2 regions of the Halomonas sp. DP8Y7-1 genome follow, and region 1 is predicted to be linked to the other one. Evidence: riboswitches for the same ligand, from Rfam matches in the RefSeq annotation. Region 1 holds a riboswitch; the other holds the start of a gene.

What was found. A riboswitch is a leader RNA that binds a small molecule or an ion and turns the genes downstream of it on or off. The one in region 1 is predicted to bind thiamine pyrophosphate.
Region 2: linked by a shared signal. The riboswitch ahead of KUV41_RS09305 (3-oxoacyl-ACP reductase) and the one ahead of tenA (thiaminase II) in region 1 are both predicted to bind thiamine pyrophosphate.

Annotation. Positions count from the first base shown of each region.
Region 1 is NZ_JAHVIN010000005.1:796,294-806,271, forward strand. Features, by position in the region: gene KUV41_RS08755 (GMC family oxidoreductase) at 1-295, shown strand, start outside; gene KUV41_RS08760 (YeiH family protein) at 479-1,540, shown strand; gene pta (phosphate acetyltransferase) at 1,667-3,829, opposite strand; gene KUV41_RS08770 (acetate/propionate family kinase) at 3,826-5,040, opposite strand; gene thiC (phosphomethylpyrimidine synthase ThiC) at 5,349-7,301, opposite strand; TPP riboswitch at 7,394-7,528, opposite strand; gene tenA (thiaminase II) at 7,597-8,265, opposite strand; TPP riboswitch at 8,343-8,494, opposite strand; gene mdoH (glucans biosynthesis glucosyltransferase MdoH) at 8,665-9,978, opposite strand, start outside.
Region 2 is NZ_JAHVIN010000005.1:917,178-924,267, forward strand. Features, by position in the region: gene hutH (histidine ammonia-lyase) at 1-1,122, opposite strand, end outside; gene KUV41_RS09300 (BCCT family transporter) at 1,115-2,782, opposite strand; TPP riboswitch at 3,323-3,420, shown strand; gene KUV41_RS09305 (3-oxoacyl-ACP reductase) at 3,468-4,271, shown strand; gene KUV41_RS09310 (LLM class flavin-dependent oxidoreductase) at 4,271-5,560, shown strand; gene KUV41_RS09315 (sodium:solute symporter family protein) at 5,826-7,090, opposite strand, start outside.

The DNA.
Region 1 (9,978 bases):
TGACGAGTACGTGCCTGGACGTGCCTATCAAAGCGATGAGCAGTTGCTGGACGCCGCTCGCCGCTATAGCCAGACCATCTACCACCCGGCGGGCACCTGCAAGATGGGCAACGACCCACTGGCGGTGGTGGATGATCGCTTGAAGGTGCATGGGCTCCAGGGGATCAGGGTCGTCGACGCTTCGATCATGCCCATCATCGTGTCGGGGAATACCAATGCACCGACCATCATGATCGCCGAACGCGCGGCGGACATGATCAAGGCCGACCGCCAGACAAGGACGCAGGTCGCCTGAGTACGGCGCGCCGCCAGGACGTCTAGCTGGACTCATGCAAGGCCCGGCGCTGGTCCTAACTCCACCGCAGCGCCTGGGACAGCATGTGCTGCATGCAGTGCCGGCCGCAGCGGCCCCCGTATTGCTCACACCATGAAGACGCTGCCACGACGTGGCGATATCAACGACAACAGAGGACACGTCATGTCCCAGCCAACGACCCACGCCCCGAGCGACGCCCCAGACAGTGGGTGGAGGCGGCATCTGGAGCCCGCCAGGGCGCGTATGCCCGGCGTACTGATCTGTATCACCATCGCCCTCGCGACGACCTTCATCGCCGATCACTATGGTGGTCCAACCCTGCTGTACGCGCTGCTGTTCGGCATGACGCTGCACTTTCTCAGCGAGCAGGGCCCCTGTCTGCTGGGCGTCGAGTTCGCGGCTCGCACCATCCTGCGCCTGGGCGTGGCCTTGCTGGGCGTGCGGATCACGCTGGAACAGGTGGCCGAGCTTGGCATCGGTCCGGTGGTAACGGTAGTGGCCGGGGTCATCCTGACCATCGTCGCGGGTGGGGTGCTGGCGCGGCTGCTTGGCCTGCGCAATGACCTGGGCCTGCTGACCGGGGGATCGGTCGCCATCTGCGGTGCATCGGCAGCCCTGGCGCTGTCGGCGGCGATGCCTCGTAACGAGGTGGCCGAGCGCAATACCATCCTGACGGTGGTTGGCGTGACCACGCTATCCACGGCGGCCATGGTGCTGTATCCGCTGCTGGTGGGAGCGCTGGAGCTGAGCGACACCCAGGCGGGTATTTTTCTGGGCGGCACGATACATGATGTGGCCCAGGTCGTCGGTGCCGGCTATATGATCTCGGACGAAACGGGCGATATCTCGACCTTCGTCAAGCTGCTGCGGGTCGCCATGCTGGTGCCGGCGGTGATGGTCTTCATGCTGCTGTTTCGGCGAGCCAGGATGGCGGAAGGCGGTGCGGATGGCGCCAAGGTCCCCATGTTCCCGAGCTTCCTGATTGCGTTTGTGGTGCTGGTACTGATCAATAGTCTCGGCGTGATACCCCCGGTGATGGTGGAGGGTATGACGGACCTGTCGCGCTGGTGCCTGGTGACGGCGATTGCCGCGCTGGGGATCAAGACGTCGTTTCAGAAGCTGGCCGTGGTGGGGTGGAAACCGGTCATTCTGATGATTGCCGAGACGCTGTTCCTGCTTGGCCTGGTGCTGGTGTGCCTGTATACCGGTATCGCGGAGTGGTGACCGTGGAGGCAGGCGTGGCAGACAACCTAGCCCCGGCAACTCCGGGGCTAGGTGGTATCAGCGCCGAGATGCGGCGATCAGGACGCCAGTGGCGGCATTGACGTGACGGGAAACGTCGGCGGGCCGCTATTGTCCAGCCTGTATCGCCGTCAGCGCAATCGTGTAGACGATGTCTTCGACCAGGGCGCCCCGTGACAGATCGTTTACCGGCTTGTTGAGGCCCTGCAGCATGGGGCCGATGCTGACCACCCGGGCACTGCGCTGGACCGCCTTGTAGGTGGTGTTGCCGGTATTGAGGTCAGGGAAGACAAACACCGTAGCGCGCCCTGCCACCGGCGAGTCCGGTGCCTTTTGCCGGGCCACGCTGGCGATCGCCGCAGCGTCATATTGCAGAGGACCATCGATGGGCAGGTGTGGGGCTTTCTGGCGGGCGATGCGGGTGGCTTCTCGGACTTTGTCAACGTCAGCACCGGTGCCTGACTCGCCGGTGGAATAGCTGATCATGGCGACCCTGGGCTCGATGCCGAAGGCCTCGGCGCTGGCCGCACTCTGCAAGGCAATCTCGGCCAGCGCGTCGGCGTCCGGGTCAGGATTGACCGCGCAGTCGCCGTAGACCACCACCTGATCGGGCAGCAGCATAAAGAAAACCGACGACACTTGAGCATATCCGGGGGCGGTCTTGATCAGCTGAAAGGCCGGTCGAACGGTGTTGGCGGTGGTGTGTATCGCCCCTGATACCAACCCATCGACCTCGCCTTCCGCCAACATCATGGTGCCCAGAACCACACTGTCGTGAAGCTGGGCCTCGGCGGTCAAGGGGGTCAGCTTGCCCTTGCGCCGTTCCACCATGGGGGCGATGAAGCGGCAACGTTCGCTGTCGGGGTCGAGAATCTGCAGATCATCGGGCAATTCCAGGCCGCGGGCCTTGGCCACTTCCACAATGGCCTGGCGCTTACCCAGCAAGACGCAGTTGGCGATGCCGCGGCGTTGGCACAGGATGGCTGCTTCCAGGGTGCGTGGCTCATCCCCTTCGGGCAGCACGATGCGCTGGCGCTTTTGCTGGGCCATGCTGACCAATTGATGGCGAAAGGCCGCTGGAGACAGTCGGCGCTGGGTCTCGTCGTCCATCAATGCCAGCAGCCATTCTCGATCGAGGTGATCCGCCACAAAGGCGCTGATGGCCTCCGCCCGTTCCTGGTCATCCACCGGAATCCCACCGGGGATGTCGGTCAGTTTGGCTACCGTGGTGAAGCTGTCGGTATCGACGGACAGGACAGGCAGGCCGGAGGATAGTGCTGGCTGGCAGACGTCGATCAGCTGCTTGCTGGGGGTTTCGCCGTGGGTTAGCAGGAGGCCCGCCAGGGGCACCCCGTTCATGGTGGCGAGGGCAGCAGCCAGCAGGGTGTCGTCGCGATCACCAGGGGACACGATGAGTTCGCCCGGGCGCAATGCATACAGCAGATGCTCGGCGCTGCGGGCACCCAGGGTGGTATGGGCGACGCGACGTCTATCAGCATCACCGTGATGCAGGATCCTGGCGCCGAGGGCGCGGGCCACATCCAGGGTCCGCGGCGCGGTCAGCGCGGCGCGATAGGGTACCGCGGCCACTACCGGCAGGCTCTGCTCGGATGCCGTGGCCAGTTGGTCCTGCCAGTGCTGGCGGTGGGCGCTGGCTTCACGATCACTGACGGAGGCCAGGGTCTGATCGCTGGCCGAGTCATCGCCGTCACTGGGCAGGCGCATCAGAATGGTGCCGAGGGTACGCCTGGAACCCACCGCGTCGATGCTCTGGCGATGGAAGGCCAGGCTCTTGGCCAGCTCCTTCAGGTCGCTCGTCTGGCCATCGGCGACCAGAATCACCTGGGCGTCCAGGGCGCTGGCAAGACGTACATTGAGATCCAGGGCGTAGGCGTTCTTGCGCAGGGGGCGAATGCCTTCCACGACGATGAAGGCCGGCCGCTTGCCGGTCGCCGGTTTGGCGACCCGTGAATGGCGTTCGACGGCAAGCTCAAGCAGACCGTCGCTGTCATTTCTGCCCAGGTAGTGCTCCACGTCTTCCCGGGGCACTGGACGAGGCGAGCCGATGCCCAGGGTGCTGGCGACCAGCGAGCGAGCCCTTTCGGCGCTGTTGCTATCGTCATCGATGCCCTCTGCCTGGCTGAATGGCTGCAGGAAGCCTGCCTCCAGGCCCAGGGTATCCAGTGCGCGCAGCATTCCCAGCGCCGCAGAGGTCAGGGCGACCCCCTCATCCACCGGGATCAACAGCAGGGTACGGGGTTGCAGGCTCATACGGCTTCCTCGGACCTGTCGGCCAGTGCCAGACGGGTGATCAGTGCTCGGGTCTGGCTGGCGATATAGCCTTCTTCATCGGTGGGAATGACGCGGATTTCCGGCGAACCGGACTCGCTGGCGTCATGGATGGCACCTTCGCTGCCGCGCGCAAGAGCGCTGTTGGCAGCGCTATCGAGATGCACGCCCAGCGCCTTGAGGTGGCCCAGCGTGCGGGCCCGAATCAGCGACGAGTTTTCTCCTATGCCGCCAGTGAAGGCGATGCCATCGACCCGAGGAAGCGCGCAGGCGAGACCGGCCAGGGTCTTGGCCAGGCGATAGCAGAACACTTCGATGGCCAGGGTCGCGCCGGGGTGTCCTGCGCCTGCGGCCTGCTCCAGCTCGCGCATGTCATTGGTCAGGCCAGATACGCCGAGAAGGCCGCTCTTCTGGTTGAGCAGCAGGTCAATCGATTCCAGCGACATCCCTAGCTGGCGGGCCAGATGGAGGTGCAGGCCCGGGTCGACGTCGCCACTGCGTGTGCCCATCACCAGCCCCTCCAGGGGCGTCATGCCCATGCTGGTATCCTGGCTTTCGCCTTCCCAGACTGCGGTTGCGGAGCAGCCATTGCCGAGATGGGCGATCAGCCAACCTCCGTGTCCCCGCTCGCTGACCTCGGCCAGGCGCTCGCTGACGTAGGCGTGACTGGAGCCGTGGAAGCCGTAGCGCCGGATGCCGTGGCGCTGATACAGGTCTTCGGGAATCGCATAGCGGTAGGCGTGGGCCGGCAGGGTCTGGTGGAAGGCGGTATCGAATACCGCCACCTGGGGCAGGTGCTCGAACAGACGTCGGGTGGCGGTGATGCCATCCAGGTTGGCCGGGTTATGCAAGGGTGCCAGGCTGACGGTCTGGCGAATGGTGCGGACTACCGTGTCGTCCAGCAGCGTGGCGCAGGTGAAGCGCTCGCCGCCGTGGACCACCCGGTGCCCGATGCCGACGGGACGTTGATCACCCAGGTGGTCGAGGATGGTCTTGAGCGCCAGGGCGTGGGTGGCTCGAGGTAGCGAAATGTCACGCCGGTTGCCGTGCTCTTCTTCCAGCTTCAGGCAGGCATCGTGGCTGCCCAGGCGCTCAGCAATGCCTGATATCCGAGGTGCGCCAGGGGTCTGATCGACCAGCGCAAACTTGATCGAGGAGGAGCCGCAGTTGATCACCAGTATCGGGGCTTTCATGCCATCTCCAGAGAAAGACGCCTTGTTAAGGCGTGTAAACGGGGGGGGGGATGGCGGCGAATCTAGCACCGCGGCCGGTGCCTCATAATTGTCCTGGGGAGGTAGGGAGGGCCAGTTGCTGGTGGAACAGCACAGCTTGTGACGACCATCAAGTGACAGGGCAAAGAGGTTAGACTTTGGTAGCAATTTGTGCGATGCAGCGTGAAGGCTGCCGGCGGCCCTGAATCTCCGCCGCAGCATTCGCTTTGCGGCAGCCTCCTTCCCGCCCGCGGGGCCGCGGGCGGGAAGGAGGCCGTGATGGGCTTGCGTCAGACTTCCTTGTACAGGGCACCGCCTTGCTGGCGGAAGGCTTGTGCCTGCGCCTCCATGCCCGCCATGACCGCCTCGCTGTCGCCGTCCAGGCCGTTGTCGCGGGCATAGTCTCGGACTTCCTGGCTGATCTTCATGGAGCAGAACTTGGGTCCGCACATGGAGCAGAAGTGGGCCACCTTGGCCGCGTCCTTGGGCAGCGTCTCGTCGTGGTAGGCGCGGGCCGTGTCCGGGTCCAGGCCCAGGTTGAACTGGTCCTCCCAGCGGAACTCGAAGCGTGCCTTGGACAGCGCATTGTCCCGGCGCTGAGCGCCGGGGTGCCCCTTGGCCAGATCCGCCGCATGGGCGGCGATCTTGTACGTGATGATCCCGGTCTTGACGTCGTCCTTGTCGGGCAGGCCCAGGTGCTCCTTGGGGGTGACGTAGCAGAGCATGGCGCAGCCGTACCAGCCGATCATCGCCGCGCCGATGCCTGAGGTGATGTGGTCATAGCCGGGAGCGATGTCGGTGACCAGCGGGCCCAGGGTGTAGAAGGGCGCCTCGTCGCAGTACTCGAGCTGCTTGTCCATGTTCTCCTTGATCAGGTGCATGGGCACGTGGCCGGGCCCTTCTATCATCACCTGCACGTCGTGCTTCCAGGCAATGTGGGTCAGCTCGCCCAGGGTCTTGAGTTCGGCCATCTGAGCTTCGTCATTGGCATCTGCCACGGATCCCGGGCGCAGCCCATCGCCCAGCGAGAAGGCCACGTCATACTGCTTGCAGATCTCGCAGATCTCCTCGAAGTGGGTGTAGAGGAAGCTTTCCTGGTGGTGATAGAGGCACCACTTGGCCATGATCGAGCCCCCCCGCGAGACGATGCCGGTGACTCGGCCAGCGGTCAGCGGCACATAGCGAAGAAGCACACCGGCGTGGATGGTGAAATAGTCCACCCCCTGTTCCGCCTGCTCGATCAAGGTGTCGCGAAAGACCTCCCAGGTCAGGTCCTCGGCCACGCCCTTGACCTTTTCCAGCGCCTGATAGAGTGGCACGGTACCGATTGGCACCGGTGAGTTGCGGATGATCCACTCACGGGTTTCATGGATGTTCTGTCCAGTGGACAGGTCCATGATCGTATCCGCCCCCCAGCGAATCCCCCAGGTCATCTTGTCCACTTCCTCTTCGATGGAGGAGGTCACCGCAGAGTTGCCTAGATTGCCGTTGATCTTCACCAGAAAGTTACGCCCGATGATCATCGGCTCGGCTTCGGGATGATTGATGTTGGCCGGGATGATGGCACGTCCGGCGGCCACTTCCTGGCGCACGAACTCGGGGGTGATCTCATCCGGCAAACGGGCTCCGAACGACTGGCCGGGGTGCTGGTGGCCAAGTATCGCTTCGACCTCGTCACTGCCACGATAAGGGTCCTGAAGGGCCTGTCGACGTTGATTCTCGCGAAGTGCAATGAACTCCATTTCCGGTGTGATGATGCCGCGCCGCGCGTAATGCAATTGGGTGACGTTGCCCGGGCGGCCATCGGCGGTCCTGGTGGCGCGGCGTGGTGTGCGCGTCAGCTCGAAGCGCAGCGGTGCCAGCAGTGGGTCATTGGCACGCCGGCGGCCGTACTCGGAGGTGGGACCGTCGAGCCACTCGGTGTCGTTGCGCTCCTCAATCCAGGGCCTGCGCAACTCGGCCAGTCCCTTGCGCAGATCGACCTGTATCGCCGGGTCGGTATAGGGGCCTGAGGTGTCGTACACCAGTAGCGGTGGATTGGCTTCGTCGGCGCCTGAAGTGCGCGTCGGCGACAGGGTGATTTCGCGAAATGGCACCCGCAGGTCGGGGCGGGAGCCCTCTACATAGACCTTGCGAGAGCCTGGCAGGGGAGTGACGGCGGCCTGGTCGACCCTGGCCGTCTCGGCCAGGAAGTGGGCGTCATGGCGGGATCTCGGATGAGACGAGGGATGGTCGAGTGACATAGGTGGTTTCCTCTCACGGCGGTGCAGGGCAAGTGGCGTCGCCCTGATGGTGGTAATGGCACGTCGCGAGGGAGAAGGGGGCGTCGAGGCCGTGGCCGTGAGCGCTTGATCCCTACGCTGGTCCTCGCCTCGATGCCGTAACATCGGGGGTATCCCCAGATCAGGTTCAACGGGTCTCATGCGCTGCATGATCTCAGCCGCTGGCTGCGGCACCCCGTCAAGCGTTGCTGTTGTCAGCTTGTCTGTGTTGTCGAGCGCGATCGCCCAGGTCGATCGCCCAAAGGCGTCGCCAAGGTCAGTCGCTCAGCTCCAGTCCCATCTGCCAGAAGTCGGTCTCGAGACGGGTCGCGTCGCTAAAGATGCGCGCCAGCCGGTCGAAACGAGCGCTCGATACCTGGCTGAGCTGGTCGTCGAGCCAGTGCCTTTCGCGCACGGCCGAGGCCTGAAAGTCAGGGCTTGCGTACATGGTGATCCAGGCATCGTAGGGATTGTCGCCACCACGCAGCGTCTCGGGATGATCCGCCAGCCAGCGACCGATATCGGCGTAGCCGACCATGCAGGGCGCCAGGGCAACGTGCAGGTCCAGCAGATCACCACGACTGCCGGTGTCGAGGACGTAGCGGGTATAGGCCAGGGTGGCACGTGCCTCCGGTAGACGGCTGAGCTCGCTGTCGTCAATGCCCCATTCTCGGCAGTAGGCAAGATGCAGGCCCAGTTCGACCTCGAGGATCGTCTGCATCCCCTTGAAGGCCCCCTGCAAGCTCTCCAGGTCCTGGCTCTTGTAGGCAGCAAGGGCGTAGGCGCGTGAAAACTGCAGGAGAAACAGGTAGTCCTGCTTCAGATAGTGGCGAAAGCTGGCGTCATTCAGGTCGCCGCGCCCAAGTGCACGAACGAAGTCGTGCTCGGTATAGCGCCGCCAGTCGTCGCGGCAGGCAGCGATCAGATCGTTGAAGCAATAGCCCATGATAGCTCCGGCATAGTGGATCCGGTGGGCGGGGCAGAGAAGGACGGCGGGGAGGAAGGGCAGGCCCCCGCAGGGAAGGCGTGCCACCGCCTGATTCCCTACGCCGGTTCAAGGTGTGAGTCCACACCGCACCCGGATCAGGTTCCACGGGATCGGTGCTGTCGGGCCGCTACACCACGCTGGCCCTGCACCATCTCAGCCGGATTGACCGGCACCCCGTCAAGCGAGTCGACCGCAGTCTAGCACGCCCCTGCGGCTTTGCCAGACACCACTTTCGGATAGCATCGGAAGGGGGCGTCAAGGGAGGTTGTCGAGAGAGACTACCTAATGATGACGCCGCGGCCATGAGGGTCACGGCCGCGGCGTCCTGCACCGACGCTGATGATGGCTTATGATGGATCAGCGACGATCTGGCGTGGGGGTGTCGATCGGGTGGCCAGGGTCGCTGTGCACCTCAGCCGATTGATGGGGGCGTCGGAAGGACTGCACAGGCATGTCTCGGGGACGCTCGCTGGGGGGAGCGGCCGGCGCGCCCGATGAGGGTAGCTGACTCTCGATGTGTAGATCGGCGACGACCCTGGGGGGGCGTGTCTCACTGGGTACCAGCAGAAGCCCGGCGCGGGCCAGGCGGCGGCCGATGGTCAGGCTGGAGCTCCAGCGCACCAGCGGAGCCGCCAGCACCAGGCCGAGCCAGACGGGCGTCAGCCAGAGAAAGAAGCTCGGAGTGTAGGCCCAGGTGACAAGAGCCCACACCGCACCAATCAGCGACCACAGCCAGGTATGGCGGAAGGCTTCCCGCCAGGGCAGTGCCCGCCCCTCTCGGGATTGCGGGTCCCAGGCAACGGTACGACCGGTCAGCACCTGGATCACGAAACGGCTGTGGAAGACCATCATCAGCGGTGCGATCAGCATGGCGAACAGGGTCTCCACCAGCATGCTCAAGACCAGTTTTGGGCGTCCCCCGTAGCCCTCTGGATCCCGCATGAGACCAAGTATCAGTCCCAGCACCTTGGGCATCAGCAGCATGCCCAAGGTGCCGATCAACAAGGGAATGATCAGGTTGGGCGGAGCGATGGGCCAGTCAGGGAACAACTGCGAGCTGGCGGTGAAGAAGTTCGTGGGAACGAGAGCCCTGATCAGCGCATCGATGGTACTGATGACCAGGATCGCCAGCCACACCAGCGACGACAGGTAGGCCAGCGCGCCGAAGAAGAAGTGCAGACGGCTCAGCACATGCAGGCCGTGGCCATTCAGCAGGCGCAGATGCTGCAGGTTGCCCTGTACCCAACGTCGATCACGCTTGGCATAGTCGAGAATGTGGCTGGGCATTTCCTCATAGCTGCCGCCCAGGTCGGTGCGCATGCGCACCTGCCAGCCGGCTCGGCGCAACAGCGCTGCCTCGACAAAGTCATGACTGAGGATATCGCCACCCAGGGGCGGCTTGCCGGGGAGCTCGGGAAGGCCACAGGCGTCGGTGAACGCGTCCACCCGAATGATGGCATTGTGGCCAAAATAGTTGGCTGCGGTGGCGTGCCAGAAGCTCAGCCCTGCCGCCAGCATGGGCGAGTAAAGCGCGGCAGCGAATTGATTGCAGCGCCCGAACAGACTTTGCTGGCGCACGGGAATGGGCACCGTCTGAAGGAGCCCCAGTCGAGGATTGGCCATCATCTCGTCGATGAGCTCGACCACCGTGGTACCGCTCATCAGACTGTC
Region 2 (7,090 bases), 120 kb from region 1:
GCTGTCACGCGTGAGAAAGGCGGGAAGCTCGCTGGCCTGGGGAGTGACCAGGCGATAGCTTCGACGCTCCGAGATCGATGCCCACTCACACACCGCCATGGCGAGGCTGTCACAGGCCAGGGCGACCGGCGCCCCATGAGGATTGGCCTGTGACACGATTCTGGCATGGGTGCCTTCGTCGATCACCAGAGGGTTGTCGGTAGCTGCGCTGATCTCTCCGTCGACCAGGCGTATCGCGTGCTCAAGCTGTTCTCGGCAACTGCCATGGACCTGGGGCATGGCCCGCAGGCTGAGCGCATCCTGCAGGTGGTGGCCCTGACACTGCTGCAGGTGCTGGCTGTCGGCTAGCAGTCGCCGTAAGTTGGCGCCACTGCGCACCACGCCAGGCTGACCCTTCAGCGCCAGCACCTCAGGCGTGAAGGCAGCCTGCTGGCCTGACAGCGCCTCGAAACTGGCAGCGCCGATGGCGTCGGCCCAGTCGGCAAGCACATGGGCATCGTCCAGGGCGATACAGGCAAGCCCTGTCATGGCGGCGGTGCCATTGACCAGACTGAGCCCATCCTTGGGACCCAGCACGACGGGTGTCAGCGCATGCTGAGCGAGCACGTCGCTGGCGGGGCGTCGTTCACCGGCATGGTCGACCTCACCGACGCCCAGCAAGGCCAGACCAATATGGGCCATGTGTGTGAGGTAGCCCACAGACCCCCGGCCTGGCACCACCGGGGTGATGCCCATATTAAGAAATGCCAGCAGTCCCTGGACGATGCCCGGGCTGATGCCCGAATGCCCATGGCTCCAGTTGATGACCGCGCAGCACATGATGGCACGGACCTGTTCGACCCGCAGGGGGGCTCCGACTCCGCAGGCATGGCTCATCAGGGTATTGCGCGACAGGTCTCTTAGTTGTTGGCGATCCAGCACCACGTCACACAGCGCTCCCAGACCGGTGTTAATGCCATAGTAGGGAGTGCTGGCATCCGCCATCTGCTCGACCACCTGGCGGGCCCGCTCGATGCGTGCCCAGCGACCCTCATCCAGCGTCAGCTCGCGTCCATGGCGGGCGACGGCGATGACCTCCAGCCAGCCGGGGGCTACGTCTGAGACTACGACCGGGTTACTCATTCACGCCTCCCGTCACCGGCTGAGAGACTTCGGCCGGCTGCTTAGCAGCACCTTGGGGGGAGCGAGTCATGAAGGTTCGCACGGCGCTGATCAATATCAGCACGAACAGGAAGACCACGGTAAAGCCTCCCGCTGCGGCAAGATACTTGATGCCATCGACGCCTTGGGCGCCCCCGCCGAAGGCCACCATCACATAGGCGATAGCCGCGATCGACAGACCCCACAGAATCTTCTGCTGCTTGGGCGACTCCTCTTCTGCGGACATGTTGCTGGTGCAGATGGTCGCGATGGTCGATGACATGGAGTCTGCCGCCGTTGCAAACGAAATGACCAGGGTGAAAATCGCCAGCGGTACCAGCAGGCTGGCCATGGGCAGGTGCTGGAGGAAGCCCCAGAGTCCGGATACCGCGCCGCTGTCATTGATGATGCTGATCAGATCCAGCGTTCCATCCATCTGCCATTTGAGGGCGGACCCACCCCAGATGGCAAACCAGACCAGGCCGAAGACCGAGGGCAGAATCCAGTTGATGATGAGAAACTCCCTGAGCGTTCTGCCGTAGGAGATACGGGCCAGAAACAGTCCCATGAGGGGGGCGTAGGCGATCCAGATCGACCAGTCATACATCGTCCACCAGGTGACCAGCGCTTCGCCACCAGACTCCTTGGTATCGAAAGCCCAAAGGAAGAAGTTGTCTGCCCAGTAGCCGAGGCTTGTCACCGACAGGCTCAGAATATAGTTGAGGGGCCCGACAATGATCAGAATCGCGACGAAGGCATAGAAGATATAGGCGTTGATCGATGACAGCACGCGGATGCCGCGTTTCAATCCCGAGACAGCGGAGGTGATGAAGATCGCCGAGATGGCAATCGTCAGCACCAGCCAGGTCATGGCGTTGGATTCGATGCCGTACTGTGCCTCGATGCCTGAGCTGATCAATGCCAGACCTGCGCCAAGAGAAGAGGCCAGGCCGAGCGCGATGGCCAGAACGGAAATGATATCGATCAGGGACCTTACCCAGATCTTGCTGCCGTGCCTGCCCAGTACGGGGCTTACGGTTGAGGAGATCGAGAAGCGTTCTCTGCGGTTAAAGTGCATGTAGCCGATCATCAGCCCCACGATGGAATAAAGTGCGTAGGGAATGAATGACCAGTTGTGGAAGCTTCTTGCCAAGGCAAAGATGGCGGCCTCGCCACTGCCGGGAGCGAAGCTTTGATGACTGATTTCGCCGTAGATGTTGCCTAGATAGATGATCGGTTCATTGACGGAGTAAGTGACGACTCCCGTGGCAATCCCCCCCGTCAGCGCCATGGCGAAGGTGGCAGCGAAGGAAAAGGTAGGCGTTGCATCCTTGCCACCCAGCCGAATATCACCGGCCCGGGAGAAGAAGATGAAGCCCGACACCACCAGGGCCGTTACGGCAATCAGCTGATACAGCCAGCCAAAGTCAGACAGGGAGATGTAGAAGACCCCTTTGGCAACATCGACCAGCATGTCGTTGTTGATGAGGCCAGTGGCCACGGCCACCATGATGATGGAAAAGGTGGGTATGAAGACGGCTTTTCTTAGCGGCCTTCTGCTGGAGGCGGACATATTCTTGTTCTCCACGGGTGATGGCGTTACCAGGTGGCGCAGTGGATCAGCATTGTCGGGTGTTGTCATCGGCCGATCTCACAGATGCGTGTGGCAGGCTTAGGGAAACGCTGCACCGATGCCTGAGCGGAGGTGCTCAGCGCTTCCTTGGCGAACCGCTGATGCGGTCCGTCAATCCGTCATAATGTATATACAATAAAGATCGAAAAGGCTAGAGCCGAGTGAGCTGGCGATCGCGTCAGCTCCCTTTCATGATGAAAGATAGATCACTCTTATATTAATTTATTTTTGATAAACAATACGTTGAATGTCCTTCTAAGCGTCGATCCGATAATGGGTAGTACCAAAGTAGGGGGTGGTAACAAGGTAGACGAGAGGGTCAGGACAGAGGGGGAGAATGGGCGAGAGTCACAGCGGGAAGGCAAGCAAAGCCCGAAGCCATGAAGGTCGAAAGATGTCGCTTAAATGTGTATACATTTAATTGGTGAAGGGGCCGGGGCGCGATAGGGTTGTCGCGGCGTGTGCCAGGATGGCAAATCAGGGTAGGCCCTTTCACCTGCTTGATACCCGCTGTCTTGTTCCGGGCAAGGTGATGGGCTAAGGTCGAGATCGCATGACACGGGGTGTCCTGGCTGAGCCAGGGCTGAGAAATACCCGTCGAACCTGATCCAGTTCATACCGGCGAAGGGATGTCAGCGCAGTCGTCTGTCCCTGGCTCGACGTGCGTTCCCCGCCTCGACCAAGGACTCATCGCATGACCGCTCCCGATACCTCTCCTGTTGTCGACCCCATTGCGCCTGATATCTCCGCTCAAATTGTGCTGATTACCGGCGCAGGACGTGGTCTGGGCGCTCACCTGGCGCGCGCCTTCCTGCGAGAAGGCGCTCGCGTGGTGGTCAACTACCGCCGCAGCGAAGAAGGCGCCCGGGCGCTGGTCGCTGATTACCCGGAACACGCCTTGGCCGTCGCTGCGGATGTGTGCGATCGGGATGGCGTGGAGGCCATGTTGGCGAGGGCCTGTGAGCGCTTCGGTGGGCCTGTGACTACCGTGGTCAACAATGCGCTGCCGGACTTTGCATTCAATGGGGACGCACGGCCTGGGCCTGACTCGCTGAGCTGGGAGCATCTGGACCATCAACTTCAGGGTGTGGTGCGTGGTGCGCTCAACACGGTTCAGGCAGCGCTTCCCGGCATGCGCGAGGCGGGTGTCGGGCGTGTCATCAATATCGGTACCAACCTGTTCCAGAACCCGGTGGTGCCGTATCACGACTACACCGCGGCCAAGGCGGCGCTGCTGTCGCTGACGCGTACGCTGGCGCAGGATCTCGGCCCAGACAATATCAGCGTCAATATGGTGTCCGGCGGCTTGCTGCGCACGACGGATGCTTCCAGGGCCACACCAGACGCGGTGTTTGACCTCATCGCCGCCAACACACCGCTGCGACGGGTGACCACCCCGCAAGAGTTTGCAGACGCGGTACTGCTGTTGGCTTCTCCGTGGGCCAGGGCCATCACCGGGCAGAATCTGATTGTCGATGGCGGACTGGTGAAAGGCTGATGACCTCCATGCACTTGAATCTCTTCATCCTGGGTTGCGGTCATCACAAGGCGGCCTGGCGACACCCTGGTTCCAGCGTCGAGCGATTGGCGGATATCGCCTACTACGAAGAGCTGGCCAAGCTTGCCGAACGCGGTCGCCTGGATGCGGTTTTCTTTGCCGATGGCCATGCCGCGGGCAATGTCGCAGACGGTCCGCTGTGGACCTTGGAGCCGCTGACAATGCTTGCCGCGATGGCGCGTGCCACACAGCATATCGGCCTGATCTCGACCGTCTCCAGCACCTTCTATACGCCATTTCATGCGGCTCGCATGCTGGCATCGCTGGACCATATCTCGGGCGGACGGCTTGGGTGGAACCTGGTGACGTCAATGTTCGACAGCGAGGCGCGCAATCATGGCCTGGAAGGCATGCCGGGCCACGCGCAGCGCTACGCTAGAGCGGAAGAGTTTGCCAATACCGTGCTGGCGCTGTGGGACTCCTGGAGCGATGGCGCGCTGCTGCGAGATCGCCACGGCGATTATGCGGATGCTGCTCAAGTGCAACCGATTCATCACCGCGGCGAGCATTTTCTGGTCGATGGCCCCTTGACGGTGCCTCGCTCGCCACAGGGCCATCCCGTGCTATTTCAGGCCGGGGCATCAGAACAGGGGCGAGACCTGGCGGCACGCTATGCCGAAGCCATTTACGCGGTGGCCTACGACCTGCCATCGGCCCAGGCTTACTGCGCTGACCTCAAGGCGAGGGTGAAAGCCGCAGGCCGTCCAAGGGTGGCGATCATGCCGGGGCTTGTGACCTACGTCGGGTCTACCGAGGAAGAGGCCCGACGCAAGCAGCGTGAACTCGACGAGTTGCTGCCGGTAGAGGCCTCGCGGCGACAGTTGAGCCAGTTTATCGGCCAGGACGTCAGTCACTGGGAGCTGGATGCGCCCGTGCCCGCGCTGCCGTCGCTGGAGGCCTTTACAGGACCGAAAGGACGCTATGCCACCATCCTGCGCATTATCGAGGCTGAACGGCCAACCCTGAGACAGCTAATGGGACGGCTTGCCGCTGGAGGTGGGCACTGCACGATGGTCGGCACGCCGGAGGGAATTGCCGATGAGATGCAGCGCTGGGTCGAACAGGGTGGGGCTGATGGCTTTAACCTGATGCCACCCTCACTGCCTCACGGCATCGAGGACTTCGTCGAGCAGGTCGTGCCGGAATTGCAGCGACGTGGGGTCTTCCGCCGGGAATATGAGGGCAAGACGCTGCGCGACCATCTTGGATTGTCACGCCCCAGCTGCTGAGCTGGCGTCTTGTTCACACTGCTGCTAGGCACGACAGCCTCTACAGACATCCGCCATAACAGCGGGGGAGCTCGCCCCGCCGTTATGGTTTCGGTTCAGTGGCGTCGGTTTGATTGCCTTAGGGAAACACTGCATAAATTACTGCGCTCGATATCTCGGCTGCTGGCGGTGCTCAAGATCCTCATTTAACCGCATGTAAACTCCGGTCTTTCCGCTCCGGCAGCTACCGACCTGTCATCGCTCGAAACATTTATTCAGCGTTTCCTTAGTTCTGGAAGCGTCTCACCAGGCCGCTCATTCGGTCAAAGTCGTAGCTCTCCCGAGATGGCATCAGCTTCATCAGGACGAGAGATACCAGCACCGGAACAAAGGCAGCCAGCAGGAAAGATTCCAGGAGTGTCGCGGTGCCACCGTTAGGCGAGGGGAACATCCACAGTCCGGCCAGCAGACCTGCTGCGGTACTGATCACTGCATTGCGACCGTGATAGCGGCGGTTGAACAGGCCGAAAAACACCGGAAAGGCTGCGGCAGAGCACAGCAGGTCTGCCAGCAGGAACAGGTAGAGGACGCTGTAGCCCTGCGCAGCGACCCACGTCACTGGTATTGCAGCGACGACGATGAGCCAGCGTGCCATTCTCATCAAGGCCGCCTCACTGGCCTGGGGCAGCAGCCTGTGCATGTCGACGGCGATAATGCTGGAGGTGGCATTGATCGTTGTGTCGGCGCTACTCATTACCAGCGCAAGGCCAAGAGGAATCAGGGCCAAGGCAAACCACAGAGGCACGTCGGACAACAATACGCTGAACAGAGCGACGGAGCCGTCTCCCTCAAGTCCCAGGCCGATGAACGCCAGACCGAACAGACCCATGAGCACGATGACCGGGAAGTTGAAGAGTCCCGCGATCCAGAAGCCACGCCTGAGCACGCGAGTATCCCGGGCCGCATAGATCCTCTGCCAGGTTCCTTGGTAGAACAGACCCGTCAGCATCACCGCGAGAAAGAAGGTCAGGCCAGCGCGCAGGCCGCCAGCATCGGTGATATCCAGCAGTTGCGGAGCACGCTCGCGCAGCCCCTCGAGCGTCGGCGCAACGCCACCCGCCGCCTGCCAGCCAAACATGAGCAAGAGAGCCAGCAGTGGCAGGATCACCAGCATCTGCACCTTGTCAGTGAAGATGGTGGTGCGCAGGCCGCCGTAAAAGGTGTAGAGCAGGGTAGCGACCATCACCACGCTGGCGGTCAGCCAGAGGGGGATGGGGGCCAGCAGGGTCACCATATGGGCGATGGCGGTCAGCCCTGCAGCCAGAGAGATAAACAGGTAGAACAGCATAATCGCCAGGGTGAACGCATACATCGTGCGGCCGTAGCGGTGGATCACGAACTCGGTCAGGCCGTGGCCTTCGGGAATCAGCTCCCGCATGCGTCGACCAAGAGGAATCATCACCAGGCGAGGCACCATGGAGCCGAGCGCGTAGCCAATGACCGCCGCGATACCGCCCCAGGTGGCAGCCTGGGCCGGTCCAAACAGGATCC